Linked DNA regions of Sagittula sp. P11. The protein of the gene in region 2 interacts with the protein of the main gene of each other region in a pairwise test. Links are inferred from orthologs where the notes say so. Each region holds a gene or a part of one and is shown on either strand. Other genes may lie near its edges.

What was found.
Region 1: the proteins of rlmN (region 2) and ftsZ interact in binary tests that used the Escherichia coli proteins (3 or more experiments, as listed by UniProt). The link is inferred for Sagittula sp. P11 from one-to-one orthologs.

Annotation. Positions count from the first base shown.
Region 1 is NZ_CP021913.1:3,477,782-3,492,973, reverse strand. The notes cover bases 6,626-9,566. They hold ftsZ (cell division protein FtsZ), read right to left. Parts: upstream 8,946-9,566; coding sequence 7,305-8,945; downstream 6,626-7,304. Other genes in these bases: CDO87_RS16990 (hypothetical protein), read left to right, coding at 9,391-9,566; lpxC (UDP-3-O-acyl-N-acetylglucosamine deacetylase), read right to left, coding at 6,626-6,772. Also shown: CDO87_RS17020 (chloride channel protein), read right to left, coding at 1-1,341; CDO87_RS17015 (FAD-binding oxidoreductase), read left to right, coding at 1,486-2,859; DNA repair protein RecN, read right to left, coding at 3,067-4,719; CDO87_RS17005 (outer membrane protein assembly factor BamD), read right to left, coding at 4,756-5,610; more of lpxC, read right to left, coding at 5,843-6,625; more of CDO87_RS16990, read left to right, coding at 9,567-9,768; cell division protein FtsA, read right to left, coding at 10,139-11,467; CDO87_RS16980 (cell division protein FtsQ/DivIB), read right to left, coding at 11,499-12,398; CDO87_RS16975 (D-alanine--D-alanine ligase), read right to left, coding at 12,386-13,300; murB (UDP-N-acetylmuramate dehydrogenase), read right to left, coding at 13,586-14,509; CDO87_RS16965 (DUF2484 family protein), read right to left, coding at 14,876-15,130. UniProt on the Escherichia coli protein: Essential cell division protein that forms a contractile ring structure (Z ring) at the future cell division site. The regulation of the ring assembly controls the timing and the location of cell division.
Region 2 is NZ_CP021913.1:1,945,290-1,960,049, forward strand. Bases 10,369-13,320 are described here. They hold rlmN (23S rRNA (adenine(2503)-C(2))-methyltransferase RlmN), read right to left. Parts: upstream 12,461-13,320; coding sequence 11,276-12,460; downstream 10,369-11,275. Other genes in these bases: CDO87_RS09580 (heavy metal translocating P-type ATPase), read right to left, coding at 10,369-11,186; CDO87_RS09590 (gamma-glutamyl-gamma-aminobutyrate hydrolase family protein), read right to left, coding at 12,683-13,320. In the rest of the region: phosphoserine phosphatase SerB, read left to right, coding at 1-18; CDO87_RS09530 (asparaginase), read right to left, coding at 22-999; CDO87_RS09535 (invasion associated locus B family protein), read left to right, coding at 1,183-1,713; CDO87_RS09540 (2-dehydro-3-deoxygalactonokinase), read left to right, coding at 1,724-2,608; CDO87_RS09545 (2-dehydro-3-deoxy-6-phosphogalactonate aldolase), read left to right, coding at 2,605-3,210; CDO87_RS09550 (alkaline phosphatase), read left to right, coding at 3,460-4,965; CDO87_RS09555 (hypothetical protein), read left to right, coding at 5,069-5,497; CDO87_RS09560 (ABC transporter ATP-binding protein), read left to right, coding at 5,499-6,161; CDO87_RS09565 (ABC transporter permease), read left to right, coding at 6,158-7,471; CDO87_RS09570 (copper chaperone PCu(A)C), read left to right, coding at 7,468-7,932; CDO87_RS09575 (GntR family transcriptional regulator), read left to right, coding at 8,008-8,703; more of CDO87_RS09580, read right to left, coding at 8,706-10,368; more of CDO87_RS09590, read right to left, coding at 13,321-13,396; CDO87_RS09595 (amidoligase family protein), read right to left, coding at 13,393-14,361; CDO87_RS09600 (AI-2E family transporter), read right to left, coding at 14,448-14,760.

The DNA.
Region 1 (15,192 bases), 1.5 Mb from region 2 along the record:
CCGGAACATCGCCAGCAGGTAGGCCTGCGGTCCCGCCGCCAGCTGCACCTTGCGCCGCGCCAGCTGCGTCAGGAAGAACGACCGGTCGACCACGCGGCTCGCCAGCGCGGTCGACATCGACACCGACACCATCACCGCAAGCCCCGTCTGCCAGTCCCCGGTCAGCTCGAAGACGATGAGCGTGGTCGAGATCGGCGCCCCCAGCACCGCCGCCGCCACAGCGCCCATCCCCGCCAGCGCATAGAGCGTGAAGGCCGAGGACATGTCCGGCGCCATCCCCGTGGCGACATGGCCGAAGGCCAGCCCCACCAGCGCCCCCACCATCAGCGAAGGCGAGAAGATCCCCCCGCCCATCCGGCCCGCCATGGTGATCGACACCGCCGTGACCTTGATCACCGCAAAGACCACGGCCTCCCACATCAGCAGGTTGCCGGTCAGCGCGCGCGAGGTCGTCTCGTACCCCACCCCGATGATATGCGGATAGAAGATCGCGATGCCGCCCAGCAGCAGCCCCGCCACCGCCGGGCGCAGCCAGTAGGGCAGCCCCAGCTTCTTCTGCAGCGCCGTCTCCACGTCGTCGGCAAAGAAGATCGCCCGCATCATCATCACCGCGACGATCCCGCAGACCAGCCCCAGCAGGAAAAACGCCGGCAACTCGAGGTAGAACTCCACCACCGTCGTCCCCGGCAGGGTGAACTCCGTCACGTCGCCATAGACCAGCCGGTTGATCACCGTTCCCGCCGCGCTCGCCACCACGATGGGCGCAAAGGCGTGCAGCGCGAAGTGCCGCAGCACCACCTCCAGCGCGAACAGCGCCCCGGCAATCGGCGCGTTGAACGAGGCAGAGACCGCCGCCGCCACCGCGCAGCCCAGAAGGTCGCGCCCGGTGATGCCGTCCACCTTCATCCGGTTCGCGACCCATGTGGCCGCCAGCGAGGCCATGTGCACCACCGGCCCCTCCCGCCCGGTGGAGCCGCCTGTCGACAGCGTGATCCACGAGCAGAGCACCGAGACCACGCCGGCGCGCCGTTCCACCCGGCCGTCGTTCAGCGCCGCGCCCTCGATCACGTCGGCGACCGACCGCACCCGCCCGTCCGGCGTGAACTTCTGCAACAGCGCCCCCACCGCGATGCCGCCCAGCACCGGGATCACCAGCACCCAGGCCCAGTGCAGCTCGCCTGCCCAGCTCGCCAGCATGTTGACGTCGCGCGTGCCGTAGACCGCCGCCTGCAGGGTCTCGACCGCAAAGCGGAAGCCGATGGCGGCAAAGCCCGACACCATGCCGAGGAACAGCGCGATGAACCAGAAACTGACCTGTCCCGGCCCGTTGTGACGGATCATGTCCCAGCCGCGCGAAAAGTCGCCCCTGATGGTGGCAAGGTGTTGCGCGAATACGCCCGGCACGGCCTTCTCCTCCAAACCCGCGGGTTTCCCCGCCCCGCGTCGCCCGGTAAGGTGGCCTCCTGTCACTCACCGGAGACCAAGATGCCTATCGAACAGGCGCTCGACGACTTGCAGGCCTTCCTAGGCGAACGTCTCAGCCGGTCCAAGCCCGATCTGGATGCCCACGCCGGATCGGAGTCCTATTTCCCGCCCATCGCCCCCGATGCGGTCGCATATCCCGAAAACACCGCCGAAGTGTCGCGCATCGCGCAGATCTGCCACGCCCACGGCGTGCCGCTGGTTGGCTTCGGCGCGGGCACCTCGCTCGAGGCGCAGACCCAGGCGCTGCGCGGCGGTGTCTCGGTCGACTTCACCCGCATGAACAGGGTGACAGAGATCCGCCCCGCCGACATGGACGTGACCGTAGAGCCCGGCGTCACCCGCGAGGCCCTGAACGAGGAGCTGCGCGCCACCGGCCTGTTCTTCCCGGTCGACCCCGGCGCCAACGCCTCCATCGGCGGCATGGCGATGACCCGCGCTTCCGGCACCACCACCGTCCGTTACGGCACCATGCGCTCCAACGTCCTGGCGCTCGAGGCGGTGCTGGCAGACGGCACCGTGATTCGCACCGGCACCCGCGCGCGCAAGTCCTCCGCCGGCTACGACCTGACCGCACTGCTCGTGGGCTCCGAAGGCACCCTCGCCCTCGTGACCGAGCTGACCCTGCGCCTGCACGGCATCCCTGAATCGATCTCCGCGGGCATCTGCGCCTTTCCCGACATGGGTTCCGCCGTGACCGCGGTGATGGAGACCATCCAGATGGGCCTCCCCCTCGCCCGGATCGAGTTCGCCTGCGCCGCCACCGCGCGCGCCTTCAACGCCTACGCGGGCGCCGACATGGCCGAACAGCCGCACCTCATGGTGGAATTCCACGGCTCGCCGGAATCGACCGCGCAGGACGCCGAACGCTTTGCCGAGATCGTGGCCGACCACGGCGCCTCCGCCTTCCGCTGGTCCTCGCGGACCGAGGAGCGCAACGCGCTCTGGGCGATGCGGCACAACGGCTATTACGCGATCCTCGCCTCGCGCCCCGGCGCCCGTGCCGTGGTGACCGACATCTGCGTGCCGATCTCCGAACTCGCCCGCGCGGTCGAGGAAACGCAGGCCGACATCGCCGCCTCCGGCATCAGCGGGCCGATCCTCGGCCACGTGGGCGACGGCAACTTCCACGCCATCCTGCTTCTGGACCCCGACAAGCCCTCCGACCTCGACGAGGCCAAGGGGATCTCCGCCCGCATGGCCGAACGCGCCCTGCGCCTCGGCGGCACCTGCACCGGCGAACATGGCGTGGGCGTCGGCAAGAAACCCTTCATGGAGGCGGAGCACGGCGCCGCCTGGACCGTCATGGGCATGCTGAAGAACGCGCTCGACCCCACGGGCATCATGAATCCCGGGAAGCTGGTGCCCGGCAACTGACGGCCCCCTGCCCTCGACGGACGGGAAACGCGGTGTCCGCAATGCAGAGGGCACCGGGGCCGGCATGCCGGGGTCCGCGCGAAGCGCGTTGTGCAAGATGACAGCCTGTCCGCGCCTCACCCGGTGCCACGCCAGGCCGGGGCGTGGCCGGGAGGGTGGGCCGCCGGGGACCGCAAGGTCGCCGGTCGGGGCGCCCGGAGGCCGCGCCTAGCCTGCCAGCAGCGACCGTGCCGCGGCCCGCGCCGCGTCCGTCACCGTGTCGCCCGACAGCATCCGCGCCAGTTCCGCCTCGCGCGCGCCCGCGTCCAGCGCCACGACCTCCGACAGGGTCATCCCGTCCTCGACCCGTTTCGCCACGCGCCAGTGGTGCGCGCCAAGCGCCGCCACCTGCGGCGAGTGCGTCACCACCAGAACCTGCCCGCCATCGGCCAGCGCCTTCAGGCGCCGCCCCACCGCGTCGGCGGTGGCCCCGCCCACGCCGCGGTCGATCTCGTCGAAGATCATCGTCACGCCCTGCCCCGCCTGCACGTGCAGCGCGACCTTCAGGGCCAGCAGGAACCGCGACAGTTCCCCGCCCGAGGCGATGCGGTTCAGCGCTCCGGCAGGCGCGCCGGGGTTGGTGGCCACGCGGAAGGTCACCGCGTCGCGGCCCTCCGGCCCGGCCGTGGCCTCTGCCACCTCCGTCTCGAACACCGCGCGGCCCATCTTCAGCGGCTCCAGCTCCGCCGCCACCGCCGCGTCCAGCCGCCGGGCGGCATCGCGGCGCAGGGCGGTCAGCCGGCCCGCCGCATCGTCGAACCGCGCCTCCGCGTCGCGGATCGCCTTCTGCCACTCGCCCAGCCGGGCCTCGCCCGCGTCGAGCGCCTCCAGCCGTTCCGACAGCGATGCGGCCAGCCCCGGCAACTCGTCGGGCATCACCTGATGTTTCCGCGCCAGCCCCCTGATCGCGAACAACCTTTCCTCGCAGGACTCGAGCTCTGCCGGATTGAAATCCAGCGCCTCGAGGCAATCCGCCACCCCGCGCGCCGCCTCGTCCAGCTCCGCCATGGCGCGCACCAGCGCCTCGATCGGCGCATCAAGCCGGCCCGACGCCTTCTCCGCAGCCCCTTCCAGCCAGCGCAGCGCGCCCGACATCGCGCCCTCCGCGCCCTCGTATCCCAAGGCGGCAGAGGCCTGCGCGATGTCCTCGCGGATCTTCTCGGCGGCCTGCATCGTCCGGCGCTGCGAATCCAGCGCCTCTTCCTCGCCCTCTTCGGGGGCGAGCGCATCCAGCTCGGCCACGGAATGGCGCAGGAACCCCTCTTCGGCGCGCACCGCATCCATCGCCTTCTGCGCGTCCGAAAGCCCCTTCCGGGCCGCCGCCAGCGCGCGCCAGGCCTCCCGGACCTCCGCCTGCAGGTCATCGGCCCCGGCGTAGTCGTCCAGGATCGCGCGATGCCCCTTGGGGTCCAGCAGGCCCTTGTCGTCGTGCTGCCCGTGCAGTTCCACCAGCGTGTCCGACAGTTGCCGCAGCACGTCGCCCGACACCCGCCGGTCGTTGACCCAGCCGGTCTTGCGCCCGTCCGCCGTGTTCACCCGCCGCAGGATCAGCTCGTCGCCCGCGGGCAGCCCGGCCTCCTCCAGCACGCCGCGCGCCGCATGGTCCGGCGCAAGGTCGAAGACCGCCACGACCTCGCCCTGCTCGGCGCCCGCGCGCACCAGTTCGGCGCGCCCGCGCCAGCCCAGCACGAATCCCAGCGAATCCAGAAGGATCGACTTCCCGGCCCCGGTCTCGCCGGTCAGCACGTTGAGACCGGGCTGGAAGTCGAGATCCAGCCGGTCGATGATCAGCATGTCGCGGATTTCAAGCGCCCGAAGCATGTCCAGCCGTAGGGTGGGTGTTCAGCCCACCGCCCCTCAAAGCCACTGGCCGCGCACCATCTGACGATAGACCTTGCCGAGCCAGTTGTTTTCGAACGCACGCGGTTCCAGCCCCTGCTTCGTCAGAAGCGCGTAGCTGTCCTCGTACCAGTCGGTCGACTGGTAGTTGTAACCGAGGATCGCGGCGGCCGTCTGCGCCTCTTCCACCAGACCCAGCGACAGGTAGGCCTCCACCAGCCGGTGCAGCGCCTCCGGCGTGTGGGTCGTGGTCTGGAAGTCCTCCACCACCACGCGGAACCGCGAGATGGCGGCGCCGAAGTGGTCGCGCTTCAGATAGTAGCGCCCGATCTCCATCTCCTTGCCGGCGAGGTGATCGAAGGCGAGATCGAATTTCAGGATCGACGACCGCGCGTATTCGCTGTCGGGATAACGCTCGATCACCGCGCGCAGCGCCTGCAGCGCCTGGAACGTCAGGCCCTGGTCCCGGCCCACCAGCTCGATCTGGTCGTAGTAGCTGAGCGCCAGCAGGTACTGCGCATAGGCCGCGTCGTCGTCCGCCGGATAGAAATCGATATAGCGCTGCGCCGCGGCGCGCGCGTTCTCGTAGTCCTTGTTCTTGTGGTAGGAATAGGCCTGCATGATCAGCGCACGCTTGGCCCAGTCCGAATAGGGATAAAGCCGCTCGACCTCGCCGAAATAGAACGCGCCGTCCTCGTAGTCCTTGCGCGACATCTCGTATTCGCCGCGCTCGTAGATCTGCTTGGCCGTGTAGGTTTCCAGCGGCTGGCCGTCCGGCCCGATGTCCTTGCGCTTGAGTTCGCCGCAGCCCGACAACAGCAGAGCCGCTACGCTCACCCCGAACACCAAAGCCCGCGATCTGCCCCCTGTCATGACACCGTCCTTCGTTCTTTTCGAACCCTTTGCGCCAACCTGCATAAAGGCCCCGTTGCGCAGGGTCTAGCACAGAAAATCAGCGGGCAAAACGCCCTATTGGCGGTGCCCCCGCCAATCCATCGCAAGATATTGCCGGTGGACGCAAGGGCATTCCGCAAGATGTGGAAAGCGCCGGTTTCTCCAACCGGCGCAGTACACATATACGTCATCGTTGATGTGGATAAGCGGGTCAGGCGACGGCCGGGATCTCGTCCAGCACGACACCTGCGCCCGGCAGCGTCGCCGCGGTCGCCGCGTCGCAGTCCACGAAGCGCCAGGCCTGTGCATCGGCGAACAGCGCGTGCAGCAGGGCGTTGGTCATGGCGTGACCGGCCTTGTGCCCTTCGTAAAGGCCAAGGATCGGCGCACCGGCCAGCGCCAGGTCCCCCAGCGCGTCCAGCATCTTGTGGCGCACGGCCTCGTCGGCGTGACGGAAACCGCCCGGCGACAGGACCTTGTCACCATCGACCACGACGGCGTTCTCGTAGGTGCCGCCAAGCGCCTTGCCCGCCTTCTGCATCGCGTCCACGTCGGAGGCACGGCAGAAGGTGCGGCAGTCGCTCAACTCGCGCACGAAGGTGCCGTTGGCGAGGTTCAGGTGCTTTTCCTGCACACCGATGGCCGCGTCGGCAAAGTCGATGCGGAACACCATGTCGAGCCCCTGCCCGGTCTTAGACGGGGACAGGCGCGCCCAGCCGCCCTGGGTTTCCACGGTGACCGGCTTCAGGATCTCGATGGCGCGCACGGGGGCGCCCTGCGCCCGCAGGCCCACGTTCAGGATGCCGCGCACGAAAGGCACGCTCGACCCGTCGAGGATCGGCGCCTCGGGGCCGTCGATCTCGACCAGCGCGTTGTGCACGCCGCAACCGGCCAGCGCCGCCATGACGTGTTCCACGGTCGAGACGGAGACACCCGCCCGGTTCTGGATCAGCGTGCAGAGCGGAGAGCGCACGACGTTGTCCCAGCGCGCCGGGATCATCGTGTCGCCAAGGTCGACGTCGGTACGTTTGAACCAGATGCCACGGTTCACCACCGCCGGACGGATGGTCAGGCGCGCGGGTCGGCCGGAATGCAGGCCGATGCCGTCGAAGCTGATCGCTGAGCGGATGGTTGTTTGCACGTCGACTTCCCGAATTTGTGATGCGCACCGTCTGACAGGCGCGTCCTTGTACAATGGGATAAAGCGCAGGCGGCTCCGGTCTCAAATCAAAGATTGTAACCGAGTGAAACATCCCCCCGCCCCCCTAGGCGCCCCCCCGCCGCTGCAGGTGCACACTCCGGGCAACCCTCTGGAATGCATGGGGAAATATCCCTGCTTGAGCGCGGTTTTATCAGGCGCCTGCGCCGCCAATGTGACCGCGATTTTGCACCTTTGTTGCAAAAGGGCGCCGGGACCGCGCGAAAAACCGTGGATCGGCCGGTCCGTTACCGCCATTCACGTCAACCTGCCCCGCACCTCATGATTCCCGAAGCGCCACCGGAAGAAGCCCGAGACGCGTCAGGGATTTAGGCCGCGACCTTCGCGTTAACGCGGCCCGCCCGGCCACACAGGCACCCACACAAAGGTAAAGAAAAAGGAAAGGCGCCCCCTGTTGCCAGAGGGCGCCGTCCACGAGGGTCTCGGGCGGGCCGAGGGTAGTGCCGTGTCCGCCTCAGTTCGCCTGGCGGCGCAGGAAGGCCGGGATCTCGATGCGATCTTCTTCCGGATCGGCCTCGGGCGCCGGGGCCGGAGCGGGACGCTGCGCCTGCATCGGCGGCTGGCGGCGTGCCGGCTGCTGTTGCGGCTGCGCGTTCTCGGAGCCGTGCCCGGTCATCCGGCCGATCAGAGAGTTGACGCTGAAGCGCGGCTTCTCCTCCGACGCATGCGCCGGGATGGCGCCGTGCTGGCGGACAGTCTCTTCGCGGGTCCGGGCGGCGGCCGCCTTCAGGCGGTCCAGCGTGTCCGGGCTCGGCACGCCCGGGGCGGGCTTGCGCGGTGCGATGAAATCGTTCGGATCGGCTTCGATGCTGTCCGGCTGCGGACGGAAATCGGCGACCTGCGGCTGGTAGGCCGGCGGCGGAAGGCCGTCGTCCTGCATCGCCGGGGCGGCCGGGGTCTGCGCCTCGTCCTCGAAGATGTCTTCCATCTCGTCCTGGGCTGCGGCGCGCTCTGCGTCCAGCTCACCGAACAGCGGCGCCTGCACAGGCTGCGCTGCGGGCGCCGTCTGTGCGACGACCTGCTCCGGGGCGCGCTGCTGCGGAGCGGGGGCCGGTGCGGCTTCCGCTTCCTGCTGGCGCAGCGGCTGGGACAGCTTGCGGCGCGGCACCGGCATGTCGCCGACGTTGTCCGACGCATCGATGCCGGTCGCCACGACCGACACGCGCATCAGGCCGCCCATGCCTTCGTCCAGCGTCGAGCCGACGATGATGTTGGCGTCCTGGTCCACTTCCTCGCGGATGCGGTTCGCCGCCTCGTCCAGTTCGAACAGGGTCAGGTCCGCGCCGCCGGTGATGTTGATCAGCACGCCCTTGGCGCCCTTGAGGCTGATCTCGTCCAGCAGCGGGTTCGCTATGGCCTTCTCGGCCGCCTGGATCGCGCGATCTTCGCCCTCGGCCTCGCCGGTGCCCATCATCGCCTTGCCCATCTCGTCCATGACCGCGCGCACGTCGGCGAAGTCGAGGTTGATGAGGCCCGGACGGACCATCAGGTCGGTCACGCCCTTGACGCCCTGATACAGCACGTCGTCGGCCATCGAGAACGCCTCGGTGAAGGTCGTCTTCTCGTTGGCGAGCCGGAAGAGGTTCTGGTTCGGGATGATGATCAGCGTGTCGACCATCTTCTGCAGCGTCTCGACGCCTTCCTCTGCCTGGCGCATCCGCTTGGCGCCTTCGAACTGGAAAGGTTTCGTGACAACGCCGACGGTTAGCACGCCAAGTTCACGTGCTGCCTGAGCGATGATCGGCGCCGCACCCGTCCCGGTGCCGCCGCCCATGCCCGCCGTGATGAAGCACATGTGAGCGCCGGCGAGGTGATCCACGATCTGTTCGATCGACTCCTCGGCGGCCGCCGCGCCGACCGATGCCCGCGCCCCTGCGCCAAGGCCCTCGGTCACCTTCACGCCCAGCTGGATGCGGCTTTGAGACATGCTCTGCTGCAGCGCCTGTGCGTCGGTGTTGGCCACCACGAAGTCCACGCCTTCGAGGTTCTTTTCGATCATGTTGTTGACAGCGTTGCCGCCTGCCCCGCCCACGCCAAAGACCGTGATGCGCGGCTTCAATTCATCCTGTCCGGGCATGGATAGGTTCAGTGCCATGGTGTCGTCCGCCTGTGTTCTTGTCGTGTGTGTCTTTTCGACCCGTCCAGGCACGTCGTTGGCCTGTTAGGGTTCAGTTTACTCACTGCAACCCCGATCGTCACGCAAAAATCAGCAGTTATCCACCAAATATGCCACATTTCCGGCCCATTTCCGCGAGTATTCGCCGAAAGCGCGATATCGTGTGGTCCGCGGCATACTTGGCACAAGCACGACAAAGCCACCACCCGCAGGGCGGCGACTCAACTGTGGTGTTTCAAGGATCCTGCCCGATCCTCCGGCCGCGGATTTCCCGCTGTTATCCACATGCTTGTTAACAGGGCGGACGGGTTCTGTCACGGGGCGAAATGTCCTCTCCCGCCAAAAAATTTTTGAACGCGGCGGTGGCCTGTTGTAGGCGTGAAAGCACGACATTTTCCGTTTTCATTGAACAAAGGACCATATCATGACGCGATTTGCCCTTATGGCGCTGCCGATTTGTCTTCTGACCGCCTGCACCACCGCCCCGGTCCCCGCCACAGCGCCCGAGGCCGCAGCCCCCACCGAGGCCGACCTGCAACTCAGGGGGCGGCTGGCCGGCAAGACGCTCGCCAACGCCGAGTCCACCATGGCCCTGACCGCCGACGGCCGGCTGCTCGGCAAGGAAAGCACCGGCGAGATCACCCGCGGCACTTGGGAGATCCGGGACGGCAAGTGGTGCCGCACCCTGACCGAACCCGCCGAATGGGCGGGCACCGGCTGCCGTGGCGTGACCTTCAGCGGCAACACCGTGACCATGTCGAAGGACGACGGCACGTCCTTCACCTACACGATCAGCGGCTGATTGCGGCGTTCCCGAAGCGCCTGTGGCGTCACGCTTGCACCGCGGGCGTGACAGCACCGAGGCAACAGGATTTTCGACGAAAATCCTGTGCGCCCCGTCCGAACCGTCCCTGCTCCGGTCTCACGTTTCCCTGCGGAAACATGACCTTCCGGCCGTGACAGGATTTTTCGGAGAAAATCCTGAACGGCCCACCCGGAATGTCACCGTGCCGGTGTCACGTTTCCTGCCGGAAACATGACCTTCCGGCCGTGACAGGATTTTTCGGAGAAAATCCTGAACGGCCCACCCGGAATGTCACCGTGCCGGGGTCACGTTTCCTTGCGGAAACATGACCTTCCGGCCGTGACAGGATTTCTCGGAGAAAATCCTGTCACCAGTTGTCGCGGAACCACTGGACGGCGCGCTTGAAGGAGCGTGCCGGGTAACGGTCCACGGGGATCTCGAAATCCCACCATTCGTCCTGCGGATGCGCCGCGAAGAGGCACAGGCCCACGGCCCCGGCGAACCCCGGACCCGTCGCCGCCTGCGGCAGCCCGTGCACCCGCAGCGGACGGCCCAGCCGCACCTGCTGACGCAGGATCTTCGACGCCAGACCGTCCAGCCCCGGGATCTGCGAGGCCGCGCCGGTCAGCACGATCTGCTGCGACGGCAGATGGTCGAAGCCCGCCGCGTCCAGCCGCACCCGCACCTCCTCGAGGATCTCCTCGACGCGCGGCCGCATGATGCCGATCAGTTCCGCCCGGCTCACCGTCCGGCGGTCGTGTTCCCAGTCGCCGGTCTCGCCGCCGCACTCGATCATCTCGCGGTCGTCCATGCCGGTGGCCTCGACGCCGCCGTAGAAGGTCTTGATCCGCTCGGCGGTCGCCATCGGCACCTGCAGCCCCATGGAGATGTCCGAGGTCACGTGGTCCCCGCCCATCCGCACGCTGTCGGAATAGATCATGTGCTTCTTGATGAAGATCGAGATGCCGGTCGTGCCGCCGCCCATGTCGATGCAGGCAGAGCCCAGCTCCTGCTCGTCCTCCACCAACGCCGCGATGCCCGACACATAAGCCGAGGACGCAAGCCCGGCGAGTTCGAGGTCACAGCGCTTCACGCAATGCGCGAGGTTCTGGATCGCCTGCGCGTCGACCGTCAGCATGTGCATGTCGCAGGACAGCTCCGTGCCGATCTGCCCGCGCGGGTCGATCAGGCCGGAACGGTGGTCCAGCGCGAAGTTCACCGGCTGCGCGTGCAGCACCTCGCGGCCGTGGCCGAAGTCCGGCACGTCGCAGGCCGAGAGCACCCGGGCCACGTCCTGCTCGTCGACGGTGACACCCATCACCTCCACCTGCCCGGCCAGCCCGTAGCTGCGCGGATCGGCGCCCGAGAATGCCGCGATCACGTGGTCGACCCGGATGCCCGCCATCTTCTGCGCCGCCTGCACGGCGGTGCGGATCGCGCGCTCGGTCTCGCCCATGGCGCTGATCTCGCCGAAGCGGACGCCGCGCGACCGTGTGGTGGCCGCGCCGATCACCCGGAACCCGGACTGACCGGCCAGCGGCCCGATGCCGTCGTCGCGCGTTTCCGTGCCGTCGAACCGCAGGACGAGGCAGGCGATCTTGGACGTGCCCACATCCAGGATGGCGATCACACCCCGCTGCATCGCCGCGCGACGCATGTTCCGCATCGCCCGCTGGGACTCGTACAGTTCGATCATTGCCCATCATCCTCCGAAGTCTGCCGGAACATCATTGCTGGCCTGCCTCTATCAACTTGATACGCCACATCTCTTCGGTGGCATGTTCGCTCATCCGGATCGTCGGCCGCCGGGGCAGCCGCAGATCCACCGCCACGAGGTCGCGCGCCAGCAGGTCCACCTGCGGCGCCATCGCCATCGCGATCACCCGTTCGAGGGCCTGCACGGCCCCCTTGTCGGGCAGCATGATCCGCTGGTCGCGGTCGAGGACCACGTCCCAGCGCCGTGCGCCGATCCGTTCGAACCCGCGCAGACGCTCCTTCAGCGGCCCGGCCACGGCCCAGAGACGCAGCGCCTCGGGCACCGCCTCTTCCGCTGCCTCGCCCGCGATCACCGGCAGGTCCACGCGTTCCGCCCGCGACGCCGCCGGGCCGACCGTCATGCCGGTCTCGTCCAGCATCACCAGCCCCTCGGGGCCGCGCCACAGCACCGCCGGCACACGTTCCACCACGTCGATCTGCAGGACGCCGCCCTGCCGGATGCGCAGGTCGACCTTCTTGACCGCGTCCAGTGCCCCCGCCTTCAGCTGCATCTCGTCCAGATCGATGTCGAAGCTCGACATTGGCAGGTTCAGCGCCAGTTCCGCGCGGATCGCCTCGGCCACCGCCTCGGTCGCGCCGTCGATCGCCATCAGCTTCACCTGGAATTCCGGGCGGTTCTGCACCGCCGCCTGCACGTCCGCCACCATCAAGGTAAAGGCCGTGCGGTTCGCCTCGACCGAGAACCACGCCGTCACGCCGCCAAAGGCCAGCGCGAAGGGCAGCACCACCCGCAGCGAAAAGCGGAACAGCGGCGTCAGCATCAGCCGCTCCAGCCGGTACTTCATCCGGCTCATGCGCGGGTCCAGCCGCGCCATTCCGGTGTCGGTCTCGGGCACGTTTATCTGTCGCATGAGGCATCCTCCACCATCCATGCGCAGAACTGGCCAAAGCTCATGCCGGCAAGCTGCCCGTGTTCCGGCGACAGCGAGGTCGGCGTCATCCCCGGCTGGGTGTTGGTCTCCAGAAGCCGCAGCCCGGCCAGCCCCTGCGTGTCGTCCCAGCGGAAATCGGTGCGCGACACGCCCCGGCAGCCGATCGCCTCGTGGGCGCGCAGCGCGTAGTCCATGCAGGCGTCGTTGATCTCCTGCGGCAGCTCCGCCGGGCAGATGTGCCGCGACCCGCCCTCCTTGTACTTCGCGTCGTAGTCGTACCAGCCGTCGGTCAGGATCTCCGTCACGCCAAGCGCGCGCCCGCCCATGACGGTCGCGGTCAGCTCCCGCCCCGGCACGAACTGTTCGACCATGACCCGCTCGGGCATCTTGTCGTCCAGCACCGGCGGCCCGTTGGCCTCCTCGTGGACGAGGTAGACGCCGACCGACGATCCCTCGTTGTAGGGCTTGACCACGTAGGGCGGCGGCATGACGTGCGCCGCCATGACCTCCGCCTTGGTCGCGAGAAAACTTTCCGCAACCGGAAGGCCCGCCGTCCGATAGGCCACCTTCGTCTTTTCCTTGTCGATGGCCAGCGACGAGGCCAGCACGCCGGAATGCGTATAGGGCAGCCGAAGCCACTCCAGGAGGCCCTGGATGCAGCCATCCTCGCCCCAGCGCCCGTGCAATGCGTTGAAAACCACGTCCGGGGCGATCTCCTTCAGACGTTCGACCACATCCGGCCCCGCGTCCAGTTCGATCACCTCGTACCCTTCGCCCCTCAGAGCGGCGGCACATTCCCGTCCGGAAACCAGCGAAACCTCGCGCTCCGCCGAGGGTCCGCCTTTGAGCACCGCCACTTTCGGGAGTGTCCTGCTCGACATCCCAAAACTGCCTTTTTCCCGGGGGTTCACCCCCATGTTTGTAATGCAACCTGCCTGTGGTCGCGTCCCGCCGGTCCGCTGTTGTTGTCTCGACCGCCGGGAATGTCCGCCTTTGGCGTGGGCGCAACAGCCCCGCAAGTAGTGAGTGTAACGCCTTTATTCGGGCTTGGAAAACTCTTTTTCGCGGTTATGGCCTCACGATTCGGCCCCAAGCTGCCGAAAAGCAGGCGGCAGAGTCCGCCCGCCCGGCGCAATCCGACCCGAAACGCCGGAAACCGTGCCGTATCAGCCCGGATCGCCGATCCGGATGACCTCCCAGATCAGTTCGATCCCCGACTGTTCGCGCACTTTCGCGCGCACGTCCTCGCCCAGACCTTCGAGGTCCGCCGCCGTCGCACCGCCGGTGTTCACCAGAAAGTTCGAATGTTTGGGCGACATCTGCGCCCCGCCCCGCGTGGCCCCCCGCATCCCGGCATCGTCGATCACCTTCCACGCCTTCAGGTCGTGCGTGTCGTCCGCCCGCCCGGTCGAGGAATAGCCCGCCGGGTTGCGGAAGGTGCTGCCCGCCGTGCGCTCCTTGACCGGCTGGGTGGCGTCTCGCTTGGCCAGCTGCTCTTCCATCCGCGCCTCCAGCGCCTCCGGATCGCCCGCGGCACCTTCGAACACCGCCTCGACCAGCACCCAGCCCTCGGGCAGGTTGCTCGACCGGTAGCCGAAGGCAAGCGCGTCGGGCGACAGGCTCACCAGCTCGCCGTCCCGCGTGACGGCCCGCGCCTCCACCAGGTGATCGGCGACGTAGGAGCCGTAACAGCCCGCGTTCATCCGGACCGCCCCGCCGATGCTGCCGGGGATGGTCCGCAGGAAGGTCAGGTCGACCCCCGCCTGCGCCGCCCGCTTCGCCACATGCGCATCGAGCGCCGCCGCCCCGCAGGTCACCCGCGTGCCCTCGACCGAGATCCCGTTGAAGCCGCGCCCCAGCCGGATCACCACCGCCCGGAGGCCGCCATCCCGCACGATCAGGTTCGACCCGACCCCCATCGGAAAGACCGGCACATTCGGATCGAGCGCGCCCAGGAACGCGCACAGGTCGTCGTGGTCCGCCGGCTGGAAGAACCAGTCCGCGGGCCCGCCGACACGCAGCCAGGTAAGATCGTTCAGAGGCCGGTCGGGCGTCAGCCGCCCCCGGGTTTCGGGCAGGGAATATGTCATGACGACCTGCTACCGCCGCCGCGGGACAGGCGCAACGGGGCTTGCGCGTGGACGCGCGAATACCGGCCAATGCCCGCGACAAACCCGCCCGTTAACCGCATTTCCGGCGCGCAACGCCCCGCGCGGGCTAAAAAGGTTACCAACCGGCCGTTTCGACACCCTGAACCGGCCGGATCGCCGGTAACGCGGGCCGCTGGGATTTTAACGATTTGAAGGATGGTCGTGCCAAGGCCGTCCGGTGCCACCACATCTGGTGCCACGCGGCCCTGCGCACGGTGGATCAACCCGACCGCGCGCTTCGTTAAGGGGGCGAAACCGTCCCAGCGGACGGTGCCTTAAGGGGCAAACGTCAAGCGACCGCGCGGGTCACTCCGTCCGCCACACGACGCGGCGGCCCCAGCTTGCGAGGTAATACACGGGCCAGCGCAGCAGGCTCATCCCGGCCACCAGCGTGGCCAGCCCGATCCACGGCCCGTTTTCATAGGTCACGTAGCCCACAAGCGGGATTCCGGCTGCGATCAGCAGGTAGGCACGGGTCCAGTGATTGTCGGAAGACGGGATCATCGCTGCGATGTTCGCGGCCACTGCCCAGAGGCACGCGAGAGTCAATGAGAGCGTCATGGCTCCTACTCCTTTTTGCCCCCGCAGGCGCGATGACTGTGCCTGCATATGCCGGAATGCGC
Region 2 (14,760 bases):
CGGTCCGACTTTGCCTAGACGCTAGAAGACGCCGGGGGCGGGGCGGACCCAACCGGTGACGCGCCCGTCCCAGTTGCGGATCTCGGGGTTGAGGAAGCGCTTCACGTCGGGGTGCTCTGCACTCAACACCCCCAGGCGGACGAGGATCGCCGCCATGGCGCATTCGGAGGCGCGCGTGGCCCCGTCCGCGATCTTCAGCGATATGCCAAGCCCGCGCTCCGGCAGGATGGCGATGAAGTAGCCTTCGGCGCCGGTCTTGATTGCCACCGGCTCTTTCGCGGCCTGCATCATCAGCGTGCAGGCACGGCCCTCGCCCGCGACCAGCAGCGGATGGGCGATCATCGCCTCCACCAGCCTGGCCGCCGAGCGTGACAGAAGGTCGCCCCGCTGGCTGGCCGTCGCGTAGAATGCCATCGCCCGGGCCATGCCCGCCATGGAGGTGGCGAAGTTCGGCGCGGAACAGCCGTCGATTCCGAAGCCGGGGGATTCCATTTCGGTGACTTCCTCGAAGGCCGAAAGGCAGGCCCTCTGCACCGGGTGATCCGGGTCGCAATACTCCGCCCCTGCGCCGAGGTGACGGGTCAGCGTCAGGAAGCCGGTGTGCTTGCCCGAGCAGTTGTTGAGAACCCGGCCCGGCTCCTGGCCGTCGCGGATCATCCCGAGCCACAGGTCCTTGTCGCGCGAGGGCTGCGGCCCGCAGATCAGGTCACTCTCCGACCGGCCGATATCCGCCAGCCATTCGCGCACCGCGCCATTGTGAACGGGCGCCCCTTCGTGGGACGCGCAGGACAGCGCAAGCCGTTCGGTCGACAGGGAAAATGCGTCCGCCGCGCCCGAGGCGACAAGCGGCAGGGCCTGGATCATCTTGGCCGAACTGCGCGGCAGGATCACGGCTTCGGGATCTCCCCAGGCCTCGACGATTTCGCCGGTGCCGTCACAGACCACAGCATGGCCTGCATGCACGCTTTCTGCCAGCGGTCCGCGCCAGACTTCCACCATCATCCGAGCTGCCATTCCGACCTCCTTTCGCCTGAGCGACTTTCTGCCAACGGGGCTTTCGCATTTTGCTTTTTTCAGGCTAAAGTCCTGCCGTCGAGAGAAAACACCGCCGCGGACCACAATGGTCGGGACAGGGCCGGGAACGCGGACGGTCAGAGGCATGGACAGCTGGAGGCTGCAGGAATGAATTCTACTCTTGGTCGCATGGTTGGCGCCGTGGCGATGATGTTGGGCGCGACCTTTGCACAGGCGCAGGAAAGCAGCACGAACCGGGTCGACGCGATGACCGACTGGTCGGTGTTCGAGGGTCAGAACCCGCGCGAATGCTGGGCTGTCACCACGTACAAGGAAAGCGTGAACACCAAGGATGGCCGCGTGGTCGCCGTGACCCGGGGCGAGATCCTCCTGATGGTGTTCTTCCGCCCCGAAGCGGGCGTCAACGGCCAGGTGGCCTTTACCGGCGGCTACCCGTTTGCGCCGGGCTCGACCGTGAACGTCACGGTCGATGGCACCGAGCTCGAGATGTACACCGAGGGCGAGTGGGCATGGCCCGCCACGCCGCAGGACGACGCCAAGCTGGTCACCGCGATGAAGCGGGGCTCCAGTGCCGTGCTGACCGCCGTGTCCTCGCGCGGGACCACCACGAAGGACACCTTCTCCCTGCTGGGCTTCACTGCCGCGGTCGAGGACGCCGAAACGCGCTGCAAGTCCTGACGCGTCTGACATGAGCGCTCCGGACTGGATTGCCGCCGACTGGGGCACGTCGCACCTGCGCCTCTGGATGATGCAGGGCGACGCCCCCGTGCGCCGGATCGACGACCCGCGCGGCATGTCGAAACTGTCTCCGGACGGTTACGAAGCCGTGCTTCTGGAGCTTCTGGGCGACAGCCTGACCGGTCCGACCGATGTCATCATCTGCGGCATGGCCGGGGCGCGGCAGGGCTGGAAGGAAGCGCCATACGCCTCGGTGCCCTGCGCGATCCCCTCCGAAGGTATCCCTGTCCCCACCTCCGATCCCCGGCTGCGCGTGCGCATCCTGCCGGGGATGAGCCAGTCCGCCCCGCCCGATGTCATGCGCGGCGAAGAAACCCAGATCGGCGGTTTCCTTGCCGCTGAGTCCGGCTTCGACGGCGTTCTCTGCCTTCCGGGCACGCATACCAAGTGGGTGCATGTCAGCGCGGCAGAGGTCGTTTCCTTCCGGACCTTCATGACCGGCGAGATGTTCGACCTTCTGTCGAAACAGTCGGTCCTGCGCTTTTCCGTCGGCGAAGGCTGGGAACAGGACACCTTCCTCGAAGCCGTCGATCAGGCGATGGGCCGGCCCGCGACGGTCGCGGCGGATCTCTTTGCCATCCGCGCCGGGAGCCTTCTCTCCGGCGATGGACCCGGCGCTGCCCGCGCCCGGCTGTCGGGCCTGCTGATCGGCCTCGAACTTGCCGGCGCAAGACCCTACTGGCTGGGGCAGCAGGTCGTCATCCTCGGCGAAAACGCACTGGCAGAAATCTATCGCACCGCGCTTGCGGCGCAATCGGCCATGGTACGCACCGTGTCCGTCGAAGGCGTGACACTGGCCGGCCTGACTGCGGCCTACAGAAAAGGAACCGCCTGATGCGGAATATCATCGCCATCCTCCGGGGCCTCACGCCGTCGGAGGCGGAGCCCGTGACCGAGGCGCTGATTGCCGCCGGGATCACCCGCATCGAGGTGCCGCTCAATTCGCCGGAGCCGTTCGACAGCATCGCGCGCATGGTCCGCTGTGCAGGGGATCGCGCGCTGATCGGCGCGGGCACCGTTCTGGACCCGGCCGATGTGCTGCGGCTGAAGGACATCGGCGCGGGCATGGTCGTGTCGCCGGACTGCAACCCGCGCGTGATCGTGGCGACCAAGCAGGCGGGCATGGCCTCCTATCCCGGTGTGTTCACCGCGACAGAGGCCTTCACCGCCCTGCGCAACGGGGCCGACGGGCTGAAGTTCTTCCCCGCGTCCAAGCTTGGCCCTGACGGGTTGTCTGCATTGAAGGCCGTGCTGCCTGCGGGGACCGAGACGTTTGCCGTGGGCGGCGTCGGGCCGGACGACTTCGCCGACTGGCACGCTGCGGGCGTGTCCGGCTTCGGCATCGGATCGCAGCTTTTCAAACCGGGCCGGACCGCCGAGGACATCGGGAAGCGCGGGGCAGAGATCGTCGCCGCCTTCGACGCCGTCTTCCTCTAAACCCCGCAGAACGTTCCAAAAATTCCCGTTGACAACGAAACGTTACTGAATAACATTGCGGCTACGCGATGAGATAACATGCGCATCGAGGTTGGAACGGCTCCGATCATCTTCTCGCAGTCCAATGCGTCCAAGGTGGGGCAGGACTGCGGAATGATTGCGTTTCATGAATCCGTTACGAGGGTGTCACACTGCCGAGACCTCGCGGCCCTATCGGCAGGCTGTAGAATGCCAACTGGGAGCAACCCGATGAAAAAGACCCTCGTGTCGATGGCCGCCATTCTGGCCGCCACCTCCGCATTTGCCGAAAGCCATGCCATGGACCTGCCGCAGGCCGGTTCCGACTGGTACACCGCCGGTCAGTCGCACATCGAAGCGATGCTGGCCCGCCAGCCCAACACCGGCCGCGCCAAGAACGTCATCGTCTTTGTCGCAGACGGCAACGGTGTCGGCACCAACTACGCCGTGCGCCTGTTCGACGGCCAGCAAAAGGGCATGCTGGGCGAAGAGAACGTCCTCCCCTACGAGACGCCAGAGTGGTACTCGGCGCTGGTCAAGACCTACAACATCAACGCCCAGACCCCGGACTCCGCACCGACCGCGGGCGCGCTGAACACCGGCGTCAAGCAGCGCTTCAACCTCATCAACCTCGGTGAGAACGCGATCCACGACGATTGCACCACCGAGGAAGGCAACCGCCTGACCACCTTTGCCGAGATCGTCTCGGGCATGGACAAGTCGGTCGGCATCGTCTCGACCGCGCGTATCACCCACGCCACCCCGGCGGCCGTCTACGCCAAGACCGCCAACCGCAACTGGGAAGGCGAGATCGAGGGCGACTGTGCAGGTTCCAAGGACATCGCGACCCAGCTGATCGACCAGATGGAAGCGGGCGTGATCGACATGGCCATGGGCGGCGGCGGCCGCTTCTTCCTGCCGGAAGGCGAGACCAACGGTCAGTCCAAGGGCCGCCGCACCGATGGCGTGAACCTGATCGACCGGGCCACCGGCCTGGGCGCGCAGTTCGCCGAGGACACCGCCGGCTTCGAGGCGCTGACCATGGATGCGCCGATCCTCGCGCTGTTCAACGACAGCCACATGGAATACGAGGCCGACCGCGCCGACGAGGACGAACCCTCGCTGGCCGACATGACCCGCAAGTCCATCGAGTTCCTGTCGCAGAACGAGAACGGCTATTACCTCGAGGTCGAGGCGGGCCGCGTCGACCACGCGAACCATGACGGCAACGCCTACCGCACCCTGTCCGACGGCGTTGCTTTTGCCGAGGCCGTGGCGCTGGCCGACGAGATGACCGATGACGCCGACACGCTGATCATCGTCACCGCCGACCACGAACACGCCATCGCGTTCAACGGCTACTGCGGCCGCGGCTCCGACATCCTCGGCCTGTGCATGGGCGTGTCGAAGGAAGGCGAGGCCAACGACGGCACCCCGCTGACCGCCGCCGACGGCAAGCCCTACACCGTGCTGGGCTACCTGAACGGCGCCGGTTCCGTGCTGAAGGAACCGACCGACGGCAGCAACGACTGGACCGGCTCGCGCGGCGATCTGACCCAGGAAGAGGCCACCGACATCGACTACGTCCAGCAGGCACTGATCCCCATGTCCTCGGAAACCCATTCGGGCGAGGACGTGTCGGTCTATGCCAAGGGCCCGTGGTCGCATCTGCTCGACTCCACCATCGAGCAGAACGTGATCTTCCACGTGATGAAGCACGCGGTGGACGCAGAATAAACGGCCGCGCAGGCTGAGAGGGGCCGCCCTGTTCCGGGGCGGCCCTGTTCGTCCGACATGACATGTGGGACACGTTAGACAGACCAGACCAAGGAGACGGACCATGGACCGCCGCACCGCCCTGACAACCGTTCTCGCCGCGCCTTTCCTTCTGCCGACACTCGCGCGGGCCGCCGACGGACCTGCCAAGATCCGCGAACTCTACGAGAAGAACGGCGATTTCTCCTCGTTCGCACAGGACGCCTCCGGCAGCCGCATCCTGTTCGAAGGGTTCATGGCCCCGCCGCTGAAGGCGGAGTCGCGCTTTTTCGTGCTGACGAAACGCCCGATGGCCGTCTGCCCCTTTTGCGAGACGGAGGCAGAGTGGCCCGACGACATCCTCGCGATCTACACGAAGCGGATCGTCGACGTCGAACCCTTCAACGTGAAGCTTGCCGTGCGCGGCGACCTGACCCTCGGTGCTTACAAGGACCCCGACACCGGCTTCCTGAGCATGGCCCGACTGACGAACGCCACATACGAGCGCGCCTGACATGGGTCTCGCCCTGCACGTCCGTGACCTGACCGTCGCCTCTCGCCGGGGGCGGGTTCTGCTGACGCTCCCCGAGCTTGACCTGCCCGCGGGCGGCCTTCTGGGCGTGCGCGGGCCATCGGGCGCCGGCAAGTCGACCTTCCTGAACGCGTTGAGCGGTCTGCTCGATGCGAAGGGTCGCGTGCAATGGGGCGAAACCGACATCGCCAGCCTGTCGCCGGAGCGCCGCACGGCGTTCCGCGCCGCGCAGATGGGCATGATCTTTCAGGACTTCCTGCTGTTCGAGGAGCTGTCGGCAGAGGCCAACGCCGCCCTGACCGCACAATTCGCACCCGCCGCAAACCGCCCGGGCATCCTGAGCCGCGCAAGGGACCGTCTGTCCCGGCTGGCCGTCCCCTCTGGCGCGCGCACGGTCGAGAGCTTCTCGGGCGGGGAACGGCAGCGGGTCGCGGTCGCGCGGGCGCTGGCCTCCGATCCGCAGGTCATCCTTGCGGACGAGCCGACCGCCGCGCTCGACCGCACCGCGGCGGACCGGCTGGTGGCCGACCTCGTCAGTCTTTGCCGTGACGGCGGCAAGACGCTGGTGGTGGTCAGTCACGACCTGCACCTGCTGGACGCGATGGACCGCGTCGTGACCATCGAAGACGGGCAGGTAACCGGATGAGAGACCTATGGGACAGCCTGCCGGTACTGGCGCAGGACATTACGATAGCCATCGCACTGCTGCTGCCGCTGCTGCTGATCGGCGTACTGCTGCTGCGCGGCTTCCGCCCCTTCCCGCTGATCCGTGCCCTGCTCTGGCGGTTCCGCTGGGCGAACCTGCTGTTTGTCCTGCTGATCGCCACCTCCGTCGGCATGGGTATCGGCCTGATCGCGCAGGAACGCGGGCTGCGGGTCGGCACCGCGCGTGCAGCATCGAAATTCGACATGGTTGTCAGCGCGCCCGGGTCCGAGCTGACGATGATGATGGCCGCCGTCTACCTGCAGGCCAGCGACGTGCCGCTTCTGGACGGCGCCGCCTACGACCTGATCGCCAACCACCCGCAGGTGAAGATCGCCGCCCCCATCGCCTTTGGCGACAGCTACGACGGCGCGCCGGTTGTCGGGACCATCGCGGACTTCGTCACCTACCTGTCGGACGGCCGGATCGAGGGCCGCCTCTTCCAGAAAAGCGGAGAGGCCGTGGTGGGTGCCGCCGCCGGGCTGAAAGTCGGCGACAGCTTCACCCCGCAACACGGGCACGGCGCCTCTGCCGACGACGAGGCGCATGAAGGGTTCGAGATCGAGGTGGTCGGACTTCTGCCCCGGACGGGTTCCCCCTGGGACCGCGCCGTGCTGATCCCGGTCGAAACCGTCTGGGAGGTGCACGGCCTTGCCAACGGCCACGCCTTCGACGAGGGGGACCGCATCGGCCCGCCCTTCGATCCGTCCCTGTTCCCCGGCACACCGGCGGTGATCGTCCGCGCCAAGGAGCTGTGGGCCAACTATGCCCTGCGCTCCGAATTCACCCGCAAGGGAGAGATGATGGCCTTCTTCCCCGGCACCGTGCTCTCCAACCTCTATCGCGTCATGGGCGACGTCCGGCAGGCCATGTCGGTCATGTCCGTGGTGACGCAGGTGCTTGTCGCGGCTTCCGTCCTGTTGGGGCTGTTCATCCTGTCGCGCCTGTTCCAACGGCAACTGGCGATGCTGCGCGCGCTCGGCGCGCCCCGCCGCTTTGTCATGGCCGTCGTCTGGGGCTATGGCGTCGCGCTGCTGATGGCAGGCACCGCCCTGGGCCTTGTCTTCGGCCTTGGCGCTGCATCGGTCCTGTCGCAGGTGGTGACGGCACGCACCGACATCCTCGTGACCGCCGCCATCGGCTGGCCCGAGATCACCCTGGCGCTGGCCTTCCTGTCGGCCACGTCCGTTTTGTCGCTCATCCCGGCGGTCATCGTTCTTGCCCGCCCAATCGTGGAGTCCCTACGCGCATGAAACACCTTCTGCTGGCCACCGCGCTTCTGACCACGCCGCTCGCCGCCGAGGAAACCCACCTTTTCGAGGTTGGCGGGCTTGAGGTCCTGCATCCGTGGACCAACGCGACGGCCCACGACCACGCGCTGCTTTACATGGAACTCCACAACGAGGGCGACGCGCCGGTCGAGATTATCTCGGCCCGGACCGAGGACGGCGTGAACGGTCAGCTTGTGGGCTTCCGCATGGCGGATGGTACCATGGTGGCGGACCCACTGCCCCCGATCCCGGTCGCCCCCGGTACAGAGCTGGCGCTTGAACCGGACGTGATCGCGATTTCCTTCGACGGACTCCCCGCCCCGCTGGAAGAGGGGGATCACCTGGAGATAATCCTCGAGACCTCTGCCGGAGAGCTGGAGGTCGAGGTCGCCGTGGAGGCCGCCGACGCCCGCCAGCACAGCCACGCCGGTCACAGCCACTGAGCCCGGCCGCTGCCGCATTTGACGGACGACGGACCGCTCACGTACACCAGTCGTACACATCCGGGGAGGACAGCGATGACCGTCAGCAGAAAGACCGCGTGTCTTGAAGATCTCCGGATGCGGATCCTGAAGCTGGAGCTCGCGCCCGGTGCCGAACTGGACGAGACCCAGGTGGCCACCGCCTACGGGCTGTCACGGACGCCGCTGCGCGAGGTCTTCCAGGTGCTTGGCGGAGAGGGCTACCTACGGCTTGAACACAACCGGGGCGCCCGTGTCGCCGCCATGGACCTTGCCGCGTTGCGCTGTCTTCTCCAGACCGGGCCGCTGCTGCTGGCGACGATGGCCCGGCAGGCCGCCGAGCACCGGGGCGAAGCCGCGCTACCGCCGCTGCGCGACGCACAGGCGGGCTTTGCCGCAGCGACGGAAGAAGGAGACGCAGCTGCCGCCGCCCTGTTCAACCACAGCTTTCACACGCAGGTCGCCTGCATGGCGTCGAACCCCTACCTGATGCCGGCGCTGCGGCGCCTTCTGATCGACCACACGCGCCTGACGCAGGGCTTCTTCCAGCCGGTCAAGAAGAAGGAGAAGAAGCAGCTCAGGAAGGTGTCGCAGCACCACGCCACCCTGACCGACGCCATCACGGCGCAGGACGCGGAGGCCGCCGTCTCGACCACGCTCCAGAACTGGGACCTGTTCCGGGAACGGATCGAGAAGCTGATGACCCCCGAGGCCCTGCCGATCTCGGTGGAGGCCGCCGCGGCGACGGCCTGACGTTACTCTGCCGCGCTCACCGCCGTTGGCATGTCCGGCTGGCCGGCCGCGCTGGTCCGGTCCATAGCCGAAATACCTGTCCCCAACCCGCGCAACCTCAGGGCGTTCGTCAGGACGAACACCGACGACAGCGCCATCGCCCCCGCAGCCAGCATCGGTGACAGCATCAGCCCGGTCAGCGGATAGAACACACCTGCAGCGACCGGGATCAGCACGACGTTGTACCCGAAGGCCCAGAAAAGGTTCTGGCGGATGTTGCGCATGACACGGCGGCTGACGTGGTGCGCGGTGACGACGCCGGACACCCGGCCCGAGGCCATGACCACATCGGCGCTCTCGATGGCGACATCCGTGCCGGTGCCGATGGCCAGACCGACCTCTGCCGCGGCGAGCGCCGGGGCGTCGTTGATGCCGTCGCCGACAAAGGCCACCTCGCCGAACCGCTGTTGCAGGTCGCGCAGCGCGTCCAGCTTGCCCTCCGGCAGGACCTCCGCAGTGACATGTGCGATGCCGAGGTCGCGCGCGATGGCCTCTGCCACAGGACGGGCATCGCCCGAGATCAGCGCGACCTCCAGCCCTTCCGCCCTCAGCGCGGCAACGGCGGCGCGGGCGTCGGGTTTCAGCCGGTCAGCCACGCCGAAGACGGCGGCGATCTGTCCGTCGACCGCGACAAGCACCGGGGTCTCTGCCGCCTGCGCCGTCCGGTCGAGCGCGTCGGCAACCGCGGTCGTGTCGATCCCGCGCGCCGCCATGAGGCGCGGGGCACCGACGAGGATCGCGCGTCCGTCCACCACCGCCTCTAGCCCCTGTCCCGGGAGCGCGGTCACGTCCTCGGGCTGCGGCGCATCCGGCGCGGCGCGCATCAGGGCCTGTGCGATGGGATGCTCGGACCCCTGCTCTGCCGAGGCGGCGAGACGCAGCACCTCATCGGCGTCAAAGCCGGGCGCAGCCGAGGCGTGGCTCAGCTCGGGGCGGCCTTCGGTCAGCGTGCCGGTCTTGTCGAAAGCCACCAGGTTCACCGTGTCGAGCCGCTGCAGCGCGTCGCCCTTGCGGAAGAGCACACCCAGTTCGGCCGCGCGGCCGGTGCCGACCATGATCGAGACGGGCGTCGCCAGCCCCATGGCGCAGGGGCAGGCGATGATGAGGACGGACACGCCCGCGACCAGCGCGAAGGTCAGGCCCGGACCGAACACCAGCCAGGTCAGCGTCGTCAGCGCGGCAAGCACCAGAACCGCGGGCACGAACCACAGCACGACCTTGTCCGCCAGCGCCTGGATGGGCAGCTTGGCGCCCTGCGCCTCTTCGACCAGCGCGACGATGCGGGACAGGACGGTGTCCTTGCCGACGGCCTCTGCCCGGTAGCGCAGCGTGCCGTTGCCGTTCACAGTACCGCCGGTCACAACCGTACCTTCGGCCTTTTCCACCGGGGCGGGTTCGCCGGTCAGCATGGATTCATCGACGAAGGACCGCCCCGTCAGGACAACCCCGTCCACGGCAATGCGTTCGCCGGGGCGGACAAGCAGCGTGTCGCCCTTCTGGATCTCTTCGATTGCGGTCTCGGTCATCGTGCCGTCGCGGTCGACCATGGCCGTCGCGGGCCGCAGGCCGACGAGATGGCGGATGGCAGCGCCGGTCCGGCCCTTGGCGCGCGCCTCGAGGAAACGGCCCAGCAGGATCAGCGTGACGATGACGGCGGCGGCCTCGAAATAGACGGCGCGCGCGGTGTCCGGCAGCAGCCCCGGCGCCAGAAGCGCGACCGTCGAATAGACCCAGGCCGCCAGCGTCCCGAGCGCGACAAGCGTGTTCATGTCCGGCGCGCCCTTCATCAAAAGCGGCAGGCCGATGCGATAGAACCTTCGTCCCGGCCCGATCAGGACAGCGGTGGTCAGCAGGAACTGGATCGTCCACCACGTCGTCTGGCCCAGCGTCATGGTCAGCCAATGATGGAACGGCGGGAACAGGTGTCCCCCCATCTCGCCAATGAACACCGGCAGGGTGAGCAGAGCGGCGAGGATCAGATCGCGCTTCAACCGCGCCTGCTCGACCTGCTGGCGGTCTTCGGTCGCTTCCGCATCCTGCAGGGGCTTTGCCGGGTAGCCGGCCTCCGTCACGACTTTTGCCAGCGAGGGCGCATCGGTGGACCCGGACAGGCTCACGACCTCGGCGGTTTCGGTGGCAAGGTTCACGGAGGCACGCAGCACGCCCGGCTGACCGGCCAGCGCCTTTTCGACGCGCGCGGCGCAGGAGGCGCAGGACATGCCGTCGATGGCAAGGCGCGTGTGGCTCTCGGCAGCCGGATAACCCGCCGCCTTCAGCGCCGCCTGCAACGTGGCGGCCCCGGCACTGCCGCTGACCTGCGCCGTCTTGTTCGCAAGGTTGACGGAGGCGCTGTCCACGCCTTCCGCACCCGCAAGGGCACGTTCGGCGCGCCCGGCGCAGCCGCCGCAGTTGAGTTTCGTGACTTCGAATCGCAAATCGGTCATGGGTCTCACCCTCCTGACCGGTCACATAAGGGTTCCAGTCAGGGGAGGGTCAATACCCTCTCGTCACCTTCCCCCGATCACGCCCGATTTCAGCCCGAACGGACCTCTGCCTCGATCTCCTTGCGGGATTTCCGGGCGCGTTCGGTGGTGGACTTGAGCTGCCCGCAGGCGGCCATGATGTCCTCTCCGCGCGGCGTGCGGATGGGCGAGGCATACCCGGCCTTGTGCACGATGTCGGCGAAGCGTTCGATCCGCGACCAGTCGGACCGCTCGTAGGGGGAGCCGGGCCATTCGTTGAACGGGATCAGGTTGATCTTGGCCGGGATGCCCGCGATCAGCTTGACCAGCCGCCGCGCGTCCTCGTCGCTGTCGTTCACGTCTTTCAGCATCACGTATTCGAACGTGATCCGTTCGGAGTTCGACAGCCTCGGATATTCCCGCAGCGCGTCCAGAAGCGTCGCGATGTTCCAGCGCTTGTTGATCGGCACCAGCTTGTCGCGGACCTCGTCGGTCGTGGCGTGGAAGGACACCGCCATCAGGCAGCCGATCTCTTCGGCGCACTTCGCGATCTCCGGCACCACGCCGGAGGTCGACAGCGTGATCCGGCGGCGCGACATGGACAGACCTTCGTGGTCCATCGCGATCTTCATCGCGTCGCGCACGTTGTCGAAGTTGTAGAGCGGCTCGCCCATGCCCATCAGCACGATGTTGGACAGAAGGCGCGGCCCCTGATCGCCCGTGCCGGTGCCCGGCTCGGGCCATTCGCCAAGGTCGTCGCGCACCAGCATGATCTGACCGACGATTTCCCCGGCGGTCAGGTTGCGGACCAGCTTTTGCGTGCCGGTGTGGCAGAACGAACAAGTCAGGGTGCAACCCACCTGCGAGGAAACGCAGAGCGTGCCGCGATCTTCCTCGGGGATGTAGACCGTCTCGACCTCGTGGCCGCCCGCGATGCGGACAAGGTACTTGCGCGTGCCGTCGGCCGAGACCTGCTTCGACACGATCTCCGGCAGGGAAATCTCGAAGGTGGCGGCCAGTTTCGCGCGGTAGTCCTTGGCAAGGTTGGTCATCGACTCGAAGTCGCGGACGCCCCAGAAGTACACCCATTGCCAGACCTGATTGACCCGCATCTTGGCCTGTTTCTCGGGCGTGCCCATGGCCAGAAGCGCATCACGCAGCCCGGCCCGGGTCAGACCGACCAGGTTGATCTTGCCGCCTTCCGGCAGCTTGCGCGGGATCGTCACGAGATCCTGGGTGATGGGTGCGTCAGACATGATAGGCGTCCTTCGGATAACAAGCGGCCTGTATACAGGATTCGGGCGGAATTTCCATGGCCTTTGGCGCAACTGCGTCCGGCCCCGCCCCGATCCATGCAGACCTGTGGTGCGCTTCGCGGATTACAACCGTCGGCGGCACCTGACCCGCAGGTCATTGCCGGAAAAAAGGAAAGGGCCGGGCGTCCTGTCCCGGCCCTTCTTGACCCCATCACGCCAATGTCAGGCGGCTTCGTTCAGGACGGCGTGGGTCTGGCTGCGCCGCTCGGAATAAGCCCGGGCGGCGGAAACGAGTGCGCGGAAGATCGCGCGTTGTCTGTGTGCGTAAAACAGATGCTCGGGGTGCCACTGAATACCCAGCGCAAAGGGATCGCTCCCCCGTTCGATGGCCTGCACCATGCCGGCGGTGTCGCGGGCACTGACGCGCAGCCCCTCCCCCAGCTTGTCGACGGCCTGCGTGTGCAGGGCGTTCACCTTCATCGGCTGTTCACCGACGTAGCGGGCGAGCTGGGTCTCGGCCACGACGCAGACCTCCCGCTTGGGCAGGATCGTCTTGATCATCGGGGAGTCGCTGAAGGTCTCCCACGCGTTTTGATCCAGCGTGCCGCCAAGCGCGACGTTCAGCATCTGCGCCCCGCGGCAGATGCCGAGGACGGGGATGTTGTCCTGCATGGCCTGCGCGGCAATGGCAGCTTCAAAGCGGTCGCGTTCACGGTCCAGCCGGGCCGAGACGCCGATCTTCCCGCCGTAGAGTTCCGGCGCGATGTCGTCGCCGCCACCGATGATGACGCCATCCACCGCGGCCAGGTCCGAAGGCCGGCCCGCGCCCCAGCGCACGCCGCGCGCACCGGCAAGCCAAAGGTTCAGGTTCACCAGCGGATAGATCCGCCATCCCGAACGCGAAGACGTGGTCACACCGATCAGGGGGCGGCTCATTGCACCGCCTCCGGCTCTGATACGTCGTTGCTCTGGAACAGTTTCGAGACGCGTTCGGCCCAGCGGCCCTCCGCACCCGGAAGGTAATGGTTATGCTCGAGCCACGCCGTCCGAAGGGTATCCAGCATGTGCGCGTCATTGGCGACATGCTCCACCCGCGCCCAGAGGTTCCACGGCCGCGCCAGCGACCACCCCTCTTCGTCGATCCGGCAATCCGGCAGGCGGAAGTGGAACGTCGGACGCGCCGACAGCTTGCTTTGCGCAGGAAAGATGCGGTCAAACAGCGCACGGTCGTGGTGCGCGAAAAGCGGCATCAGGTCGAGCCCGTGGTTGCGCGACGAGATATGCCGCGCCGCGACGGACATCAGGTCCCTCAGCGTCGATGGCTGGTCCTTCACCAGTTGCGTAACGAAGGCATGCGGCCATGTCTCGATGAAAGGCATCAGCCGGCGCGTCATGTCCAGGTCTTCCGCCCGGCGCAGCCACGGTTCCAGCAGCCCGAAAGCGGTGATGGTGTTCAGGGTCTGCGGATCGTCCGCGCCCACGATCTCCGGGTTGAGGTGCACGCCGAAACCCAGCAGCACGCCCGCCCGGGACCCTCTCGCGCCGCGATGGCGCAGCTCGTCCAGAAGCGCGCCGAGGCGGATGACTTCCTTGCGGGTCAGCGGTTCGGTGATGATCTCGACAGGGACCACGGCCTTTGCCATATTCAGGCCTCGCTCCAGCAGAGGGATGTCCTTCTTGCGCAGCGAAATGTCCAGTTCGACACGGATGTCGCCCAGTTCGGTGCCTTCGACGGTCAGTTCGTGGGAGTGCGGTGCGGTGGCCGTGCCGCCGAGGAATTCGGCAACGATCTCGCCGGTCTGCACTTCGCCCAGGCCGGAGAACTCGACTTCGACGCCCGTCTTGCGTTCGTCACCGTCACGTGTCGTGCGGTGCGGCAGGCTGGCGTAGCTGTCGGTCATCGTCCCTCGGAGTTTTTTCGCTGGGTAAGCGTGATTTCAGAAGGGCAACGCGCGCCCCTTGAACATGGTTCCCCGAAGATTGCTTGTCAGGCGCTTCTGAACATCTTCGACTCCGCCGACGTGAAGGACATCTTGCCCATCAGCGTGACGGTCCACACCAGCAACGGCAGCGATACGATGCCGCCGATCGGACCCCAGAGCCACAGCCCGAAGAGGATCGACAGGAACACGACAAGCGGGTTGAGCCGCAGTTGCTGGCCGACCAGGGAAGGCGTGACAAACTGCGCTTCGATCATGTTCAGGCCCAGGTAGGCCAGGGGCGGCAGCAGGATCGAGGCGCCGGAAAAGTTCATGACGCCCGCGACCAGCAGCGAGGCCAGCAGCACGATGGGTCCGAGG